4 regions of the Halomonas sp. CKK8 genome follow, and region 4 is predicted to be linked to each of the others. Evidence: riboswitches for the same ligand, from Rfam matches in the RefSeq annotation. Region 4 holds a riboswitch; each other region holds the start of a gene.

Region 1 (2,196 bases), 860 kb from region 4:
GGTCGGGATGCTGCCGGGGAAGCTCGCCGCCAGCACGCCCGCCGCGAGGCTGCCCTGGGCCACCCAGCCCGGCAGGATGGCGCCGACCATGCCTGCCACGCCGCCGGCCACCGCGGCCAGGGGGCTCATCCGCGACCAGAGGCCCAGCAGCACCGGCACCACGATGGCCGCACAGAGCAGGTCGGCGATCAGGAAAAGCCGCAGCACCGAGAGCCCCTGCAGCGCTATGCCCACCACCGGCACCATCAGCGCCACCGTGACCCAGCGTGCCGCGCCGAGGGAGAGCCCGCGCCGGCCGGAACCTGCCACCACCAGCGAGGCGAGGCCGTTCTGCAGGGTATCCACGCTGGAGGCGACCAGGGTCACCGCCAGCACCAGCGCCGGCAGGGCCAGCCAGCCCGGCGCCTCGGCGAGCAGCGCGAAGAAGGGGATCGGCGGCTCGCCCAGCGCCACGCCGGCCATGGCCGCCAGCATGCCGAGGCCGCCGACCACCATGACCACCAGCACGGTGATGCCGCCGCCCAGCCAGGCGCCGCGACCCAGGGCGCGGTCGTCGCGCGCCGCCCAGACGCGCTGCCAGTAGCCCTGATGGAAGAGGTTGGCCGCGGTGACCGCGATCACCAGGGTCAGCGCCACGGCGAGGGCGCTGCCGGTGGGGATCGACGGCAGTGCGGCGTCCACCGGCATCGCGGGCAGGCGCATCAGCGCCACGCTACCGACCAGGGCCAGCAGCGCGATCAGTAGCCAGGCCTGCCAGCGGTCGGTGGCGAGGCTCGCCCTCAGGCCGCCCACCGCCGTGTAGAGCAGCGTGGAGACCGCCACGCCGATGACCACCAGCGCCGGCGGCACCTCCGAGAGCAGCGCGGTGATGGCACCGATGGCCGTCAACTCCGCCGCCAGGAAGCAGGCCATATACAGCACCGAGACCAGCGACACCCAGCGCCGTACCCCGGCGCCATAGCAGGCCTCGGCGAACTCGCCGATGCTGCGCCCTCGGGCAGGTGGCGGCGGATCGCCGGGCCATAGAGCCCGAGCACGATGAACGGCAGCGCCGAGCCGATGGCATAGCCGGCCAGCGCCAGCGGGCCGACGAAGGCCCCGATCTCGGGGGGCGCGAAGAGGATCCAGGCCCCCATCCCGGAGGCCAGGAAGGAGAGGCCCAGCGACTGGGCCCCCTGGGAGTTGCGCGCGGTGACATAGTCGTCGAGGGGGCCATCGGCCCGGCGGGCCCGGAGGCCCAGGAAGGCAAAGCACAGCAGCGCCGCGCCGAGCACGGCAGACGTCAGGTAGGGCATGTCGCACTTCCTCCGCCGGTATGAACCGGATCAGGTTCCAGGGTCAGCGCCATGCGCTCTCTCAGCCTCGGCCGACGCTCTCGGCAACGGGACTCCCCTGGCGACAAGTGAATGGATTGTGGGATCGCGCCTCGCATCGTGGCCTGGCGGGCCGATAGCGGCGGGATCGAGGGACATCATAGCGCCGCCCTCCCCTGGCGACCACCCGGGCCCGATTCCCGTGGGCATGCCGGCGGCACCGGGCAAGCGGCCCCGGAGGTCTCGCGCGAGGGACGCCTCTCGGCGATGACGGAACTCCGTTTCCTCGATGACGGTCGCAGGGCGAGTCCATGGATCATGGACGCATTGCCATTCGCATCACCGACATCATCCACGTGTAGTCAGGGAGGAAACGCATGCACAGATCGATCCGAGGAACACTGCTGGCCTTGCTCGGCGCCGGGCTGCTGGGGAGTGCCGCCCAGGCAGCCGAACCCGACACCTATGGCTGGGTCGAGAAGGGCACCATCGAGCCCTGGGGCACGGAGGTCAAGGTGAAGCTGGACACCGGTGCCCTGACGTCGTCGATGCAGGCCGAGGAGATCGAGGCCTTCGAGCGCGACGGCGAGGACTGGGTGCGATTCACTACCGAGCTGGAGGACGAGGCGACGAACGAAGTCGTCTCGAAGACCTTCGAGCGGCCGGTGTTTCGCGACCTGCGGGTGAGAGGTGCCGGCGGGGTGGAGAGCCGGCCCGTGGTGCTGATGACGCTCTGCATGGGGGAGACGCTTCGCGAGGAGCAGTTCAGCCTGGAGGATCGCGACGACATGAATTACCCGGTATTGCTCGGGCGACGCACGATCCAGGACCTGGGCAGTGTCGAGACGACCGGCACCTTCATGCATGAGCCCGAATGCAACGA
Region 2 (2,196 bases), 2.0 Mb from region 4:
GGGCACGAACTCGCCATTGACAGCCACGGCGACGCGGCGGTCGGCGTAGTGCCACGCCTGCAGGGCGTCCGTGAGCGGCGTGCCGGCGGGAAGGCGGACGGCCTCGTCGTTGAGGCGCAGAGTGATCTCGTTCATGCAGCATTCTCCTGCGGCGGGCGTGCCGCCAGAGTGTCGGCGAAGGGCCGTTCGCCGTGGCCGCGGATCCCGGCCAGCAGGTGGCAGACCACGGCCGGGGCCAGCAGGTAGCCGTGCCGGAACAGGCCGTTGGCGGTGACCAGCCCCTCCCGGTGGGTGACATGGGGCAGGTTGTCGAGGAAGGCGGGGCGCAGGTTGACCCCCTGCTCCAGGATGCGCGCCTCGGCGAAGGCCGGGGACAGGGTATAGAGGGCGCTGCCCAGCTCCAGCGAGGACTGCAGCGACACCGGCGAGCGGTCCTCGCTCTCGATCTGGGTGGCGCCGATGACGAAGCGATGCCCCGGCTTGGGGACCACATAGAGCTGGTAGCGGGGATGCATCAGCCGTACCGGGCGCGAGAGCCGGATCTCGTCGGTCTGCACGTGCAGGGTCTCGCCGCGCACGCCGCGCAGGCTAGGGTGACGCGGCCGGGCGCCCGTGCCGCGACAGTCGATGACCAGATCGAAGCCCCGGCGGCCGTCGGCGGTGATGACCTCGCCGGGGAAGGTTTCCACCGGGCAGTGGGCGCGGCACTCCCCGCCCAGGGCGCGAATCTCGTCGAGCAGGCGGGTGAGCAGGGCCCGGTTGTCCAGGTGGGCCTCGTCCGGCAGGTAGAGGCCCTGCTGGAAGCCGGGGGCCAGGTCGGGCTCCAGCCGGTGGATCTCTCGGGCGTCGAGGGGCTGGCAGGGGGCGTTGCCGCCCAGCGCGTGGTCGAGGTCGCGGCGGAACTGGGTGAGCTCGCCCAGGTCCTGAGGGTGCGCCACCATCAGGCTGCCGTGCTGCTGCCACAGCGATGAGGCGTCGAGGGCCTGGAGCCACCGCGGCCACTGGGTCAGGGCGAAACGGCCCATGTCATGGACGCAGCGCTCGGAGACGGCCGTCTCGCAGAGCGGCGCGACCATGCCGGCGGCGGTCCAGGCGGCAGCCGGTGGGGCGTCCAGGTCCCCGGCGTCATAGAGGGTGACGGCGTGACCGTCGGCGAGCAGTTGCCAGGCGACCAGGCGCCCCAGCAGGCCGGCCCCGGCGACGGCGACGTGATCGGTGGTGGTTGTCAAGATAGCGGCCATCCAGCAGGAGACATGGCTGACCAGGCGGGAAGGCGACAGGGGGCAGGCAGGCGTGACATGCCGCTTGTTCCCTCCGCAGGCATCAACCTGATCAGGTTCAACGGGTTCGGCCGTACCGATCTCAGCCCCCGTGCACGGCTTGCTGCGCGTACCGGGGCTCCCCGACAAGTCCTGCCAACTTAACCAAAGATGCCCGGGCACGCAATCTCGTCGCGTGCCCGGGCATCGAGGGAGCATCCTGTCCGGTTCAGGCGCAGTCGGCGGCCCCCTCGCCGAACATGTCGAACAGCAGCTCGCGGCCGAGGTCGGTCAGCACGAAGCGCTGCTGGTCGTTCCAGGTGGCCGCCCGGCTGGTCTCGAGGACGTGCTGGCAGGGTGCCCAGTCGCGGTCGGCTTCGCCGAGTGCCTCGAGGGCGTGGCGGTCGAGGCCGCGGTGGGGAACGGTGACCGTCTCGAGGACGTGCCCCTGGCGATAGAGCAGGGCGGCCATGTTGGAGAGGCACTGGCGCAGGCTGCGCTGCATGCCGGTGGTGCTGGGGGTGTCATGTCTCATGCTGCCGCATCTCCTGAAGGATTCTGCTGCAGCGCATTATACATGCGACGAAGGTCGATGTCATACCAAGGTCTAAGATGCCCCCGCCCGGGAATCCTGCCCGCCGGGCGGGGCGCGTCCCTCAGCCCTCCACGCGTCCCAGCAGCAGGAACTCGATCAGCGCCTTCTGGGCATGCAGGCGATTGCCGGCCTCCTGCCAGACCACGGCGCGCGGGTCATCGAGCAGGGTCGTGCTGATCTCCTCGCCGCGGTGGGCGGGCAGGCAGTGCAGGAAGAGCACGTCGTCCTTCGCCCGGTCGAGCATCGCCTCGCTCACCTGGAAGCCGGCGAAATCGGCCTGGCGCCTGGCCTGCTCCTCTTCCTGGCCCATGGAGGCCCAGACGTCGGTGGTCACCAGGTCGG
Region 3 (2,196 bases), 900 kb from region 4:
CCGACTCGGCGCCGCTGTCCGGCCACCCCTCCCTCGCCCATGCTCCGGATCGATACCGCTACCGGAGGCAAGATGGGCTACCGCTTCAGTGATCTCACCACCGCCTGCCAGGACGACTGGCGCGCCTATATCGAGCACCCGTTCGTATGCGGCCTGGGCGACGCCACCCTCGACGAGCGCGCCTTCCGCCACTACCTGCAGCAGGACTACCTCTTCCTGATACACTTCGCCCGCGCCTATGCGCTGGCCGGCTACAAGAGTCGCACCCTGGAGGACCTGCGCCAGGCCCACGAGGGGCTCAGGGCGATCCTCGACGTGGAGCTCGACCTGCACGTGGGCTACTGCCGGGAATGGGGCATCAGCGAGGCCGACCTCGCCGCCCTGCCCGAGGCCCGCGCGACCCTCGCCTACACCCGCTACGTGCTCGACACCGGCCACCGCGGCGACCTGCTCGACCTGCACGTGGCGCTGGCCCCCTGCCTGGTGGGCTACGGCGAGATCGCCAACTGGTTGAATGCCCAGTCCTTCACCGTGCGAGGCGACGCCAACCCCTATGACGCCTGGATCGCCATGTACGAGAGCGACGACTTCCAGGCCGCCATGCATGCCGAGCTCGAGTGGCTCGATACCCGCCTGGCGGAGGTGACACCGCGCCGCTTCGCGGAGCTCTGCAGCGTGTTCCGCGATGCCACGCGACTGGAGATCGACTTCTGGCAGATGGGGCTGGAGCTCGCCAGCTGAGGCACTGGCCCCCATTGCCACCCGCCCGCTGGATCTGGTCATGCCAGCGGGCAGCACCACACTGGTGACCGAAAGGTCGCCCGACCACTCGCTTGACGGGGTGCCGTTGAAGACGGCTGAGATCATGCGCATTCGAGCATGGATCCCGTTGAACCTGAACTGGCTAGGACCAGCGTAGGGATCAAGCGACAGGCCGTGTGCCCCCTGACGCCGCAGCCCCTGTCCTTCCCGCCTGTGTCCTCCCTGACAAGACCCCGACAATCCAAGGGAGAACACCATGAGCAAGACCGCCCACTTCCTCGCCGAGACCGCCCGCGTCGACGCGGCCGCCGTCCAGCCGTTGCCCGGCTCGCGCAAGGTCTACGTCGAGGGCTCGCGCCCGGACATCCGCGTGCCCTTCCGCGAGATATCGCTCTCGCCCACCAGGACCTCCGGCGCCGATGAGCAGAACCCGCCGCTGCTGGTCTACGACACCTCCGGCCCCTACACCGACCCGGATGCCGAGGTCGACCTGCGAAAGGGCCTGCCCGAGCTGCGCCGCGCCTGGATCGAGGCGCGCGACGACACCGAGTTCCTCGATGGGCCCAGCTCCGAGTACGGCCGGCGCCGCGCCAATGACCCCACGCTCGCCCAGTTGCGCTTCGACCTGACCCGCTCGCCGCGGCGCGCCAAGGAGGGCCACAACGTCACCCAGCTCCATTATGCCCGCCAGGGGATCATCACCCCGGAGATGGAATTTATCGCCATCCGGGAAAATCAGCGTCGACAAGCCCTGGGAACCGAGGAGGTCGAGCGTATCCTCGGCCACCAGCACCCGGGCCAGGGCTTCGGCGCCAAGCTCCCCGAGGAAATCACCCCGGAGTTCGTCCGCCAGGAAGTGGCAGCCGGCCGGGCCATCATCCCCTGCAACATCAACCACCCGGAATCCGAGCCGATGATCATCGGCCGCAATTTCCTGGTGAAGATCAACGGCAACCTGGGCAACTCGGCGGTGACCTCCTCCATCGAGGACGAGGTCGACAAGATGACCTGGGGCATCCGCTGGGGCTCGGACACCGTCATGGACCTCTCCACCGGGCAGAACATCCACGAGACCCGCGAGTGGATCATTCGCAACGCCCCGGTGCCGATCGGCACCGTGCCGATCTACCAGGCGCTGGAGAAGGTGAACGGCGTCGCCGAGGACCTGACCTGGGAGGTGTTCCGCGACACCCTGATCGAGCAGGCCGAGCAGGGCGTGGACTACTTCACCATCCATGCCGGCGTGCTGCTGCGCTATGTGCCGCTGACCGCCAAGCGGGTCACCGGCATCGTCTCCCGGGGCGGCTCGATCATGGCCAAGTGGTGCCTCTTCCATCACCGGGAGAGCTTCCTCTACACCCACTTCGAGGAGATCTGCGAGATCTGCCAGCGCTACGACGTGGCCTTCTCGCTGGGCGACGGCCTGCGCCCGGG
Region 4 (2,196 bases):
CATCGCGTTTCCGCTGGGGCTGGTCACGCTCGGCACCATGGCACTCGCCCTGTTCTGCCCGAGCCGCTGGCAGGGGGAGGACGACATGGATACCCTCAACAGCCTGGTACTGGCCAGCCTGATCACCCTGGTTGGCTTCCAGGTGATGGGCTGAGGCAAGCGTCAGGCGTCACAACATGCGGACAGCACGCGAAGAGACTGCGGCAGGACACTGCGCCGCATGGCATGCGGCCACGCAGGAAGGTGCCTCCGACCAGCAGGTCGCCAGGTGGGTGTTGCGCTTGCTCCGGATGACGGTAACGATACGCAGCGCAACGCCTCAGGAATTCGCGCTGGCCCCAACCCGACAGGCACCCCCATGAATCCACTGCATAGAGTGATGGCGAGTCGTCTGATCAAGCTTGCTGCCAACCTGCTCAAGCTTGCATGTTACGCCTTTCATTTCGCCTTCCCCGACAAGCGTTTTACCCTACCGACCAGGGCCGGCCCCTGGATTCGTAGCCGGCACCCGGCCGCCATTCCCCGGATCCTCTGGCAGACCAACTTCACCGACCGCGTGACCCTGCCGGTCTACCTGAACTACCTGTTCAACCGTTGCATGGCACCCGGCTTCGAGTATCGCTTCATGATCACCGAAGCTCGAGCCGACTTCATCAGGCAGCACTATTCCGGACGCATCTACAGGAACTACTCCCGACTGCGAATCGGTGCGGCCCAGGCAGACTTCTGGCGTGTCCTGGTACTGCAGGCTCATGGCGGTGTCTATCTGGATATCGACGCCCACCTGACCTGGCCGTTAGGCCGCCTGCTCGGGCCCGACCGATCGTCACTGTTCATCCGCACCAAGCGCGAAAGCCTCAACAACTTTTTCATCGCCAGTGCCCCGAACAGCCCGCACCTGAAGGCGGTCATCCAGGCGATCGACACCAATATCGAGGAAAATACGATCAAGGGCGTCTTCGACATGACAGGCCCCGGCGTCTTCAACCGGGTACTGGATGTCCACCGACTGGACACGGTGCTCTATCGCTACGCCTGTATCCAAGGCAGCTTCACCAATGAGCACTTCCAGTACCTCGACAAGCCACAGGGGAAATGGACCCGCGAACAGAAGCACGCCTCCGTGGTCCGCGAAGATAGCCCTTGACCCCACCGGCTTTACAGGCGCGTGGCCGGTATGGATAGTGGACACCTGACGACAGGGGCGCCGCGGCGACATCGCCACGGCTGAGACGCACCCTCGGAACCTGACCCGGATAATGCCGGCGTAGGGAGTCGTGCGATCCCGGACCTGCCGCCGCGCCGCACCTCCCGCGCCGGGGAGGCCCCATGCTTGCCATCGATCCCGCCGCGCACCTAGCCCGGGTGCGCGAGACCAGCCCGCTGGTCCACAACATCACCAACCATGTGGCCATGAACAGCATGGCCAACGTGCTGCTGGCCATCGGCGCCTCGCCGGCCATGGTCCATGCCCGTGAGGAGGCCGCCGAGTTCACCGCGCTGGCCGGCGCCCTGACGATCAACATCGGCACCCTCTCGCCCCACTGGGTCGAGGCCATGGAGGCCTCCGCCCTGGCCGTCGGGGAGACGGGGCGGCCCTGGGTGCTGGACCCGGTGGCGGTGGGCGCCACGCGCTATCGCCGCGAGACCGGCGCGCGACTGCTGGCGCTCGCGCCGGACGTGATCCGTGGCAACGCCTCGGAGATCATCGCCCTGGCGGGGCAGGCCGGCGGCGGACGCGGCGTGGACAGCACCGACCCGGCCGAGGCGGCCCGCGACGCCGCCACCCGGCTGGCCCGCCAGACGGATGGGGTGGTCGCGGTGACCGGCGAGGTGGACCTGGTCACCGATGGCCGGCGCCTCGCCCGCCTCGAGGGCGGCCACCCGCTGATGCCCCGGGTCACCACCCTCGGCTGCGCGCTGACCGGTGTGGTGGCGGCCTTCCTGGCCGGCGCCGAGGACCCCTTCGAGGCGACGGTGGCGGCGCTGGCCTGCTACGCCGTGGCCGGGGAGCTGGCCGGCGAGGCGGCGCGTGGCCCCGGCAGCTTCGCGGTGGCCTTCCTCGATGCCCTCTATCACCTGGATGGCGAGGTGCTGGCCGCACGGGCCCGCCTGGAGGTGGACCATGCGCCTTGACCTCTCCCTGTATCTCGTCACCGACCGCGGTCTCTGCGCAGCGCATGGCCTGGTGGAGAC

Evidence for each region. A riboswitch is a leader RNA that binds a small molecule or an ion and turns the genes downstream of it on or off. The one in region 4 is predicted to bind thiamine pyrophosphate.
Region 1: it holds a riboswitch for thiamine pyrophosphate, as region 4 does, so the genes downstream of both, P8934_RS02800 (sodium:solute symporter) here and thiM (hydroxyethylthiazole kinase) in region 4, are expected to answer to the same signal.
Region 2: it holds a riboswitch for thiamine pyrophosphate, as region 4 does, so the genes downstream of both, thiO (glycine oxidase ThiO) here and thiM (hydroxyethylthiazole kinase) in region 4, are expected to answer to the same signal.
Region 3: it holds a riboswitch for thiamine pyrophosphate, as region 4 does, so the genes downstream of both, thiC (phosphomethylpyrimidine synthase ThiC) here and thiM (hydroxyethylthiazole kinase) in region 4, are expected to answer to the same signal.

Annotation. Positions count from the first base shown of each region.
Region 1 is NZ_CP121193.1:579,016-581,211, reverse strand. It holds partial or broken gene P8934_RS02800 (sodium:solute symporter) at 1-1,295, opposite strand, end outside; TPP riboswitch at 1,285-1,404, opposite strand; gene P8934_RS02795 (ATP-dependent zinc protease) at 1,691-2,196, shown strand, end outside.
Region 2 is NZ_CP121193.1:1,723,255-1,725,450, forward strand. It holds gene thiS (sulfur carrier protein ThiS) at 1-135, opposite strand, end outside; gene thiO (glycine oxidase ThiO) at 132-1,229, opposite strand; TPP riboswitch at 1,293-1,415, opposite strand; gene P8934_RS08315 (hypothetical protein) at 1,489-1,794, opposite strand; gene argF (ornithine carbamoyltransferase) at 1,916-2,196, opposite strand, start outside.
Region 3 is NZ_CP121193.1:2,816,168-2,818,363, forward strand. It holds gene tenA (thiaminase II) at 73-741, shown strand; TPP riboswitch at 828-939, shown strand; gene thiC (phosphomethylpyrimidine synthase ThiC) at 1,019-2,196, shown strand, end outside.
Region 4 is NZ_CP121193.1:3,713,938-3,716,133, forward strand. It holds gene P8934_RS17575 (hypothetical protein) at 1-154, shown strand, start outside; gene P8934_RS17580 (glycosyltransferase) at 359-1,147, shown strand; TPP riboswitch at 1,191-1,291, shown strand; gene thiM (hydroxyethylthiazole kinase) at 1,330-2,136, shown strand; gene thiE (thiamine phosphate synthase) at 2,126-2,196, shown strand, end outside.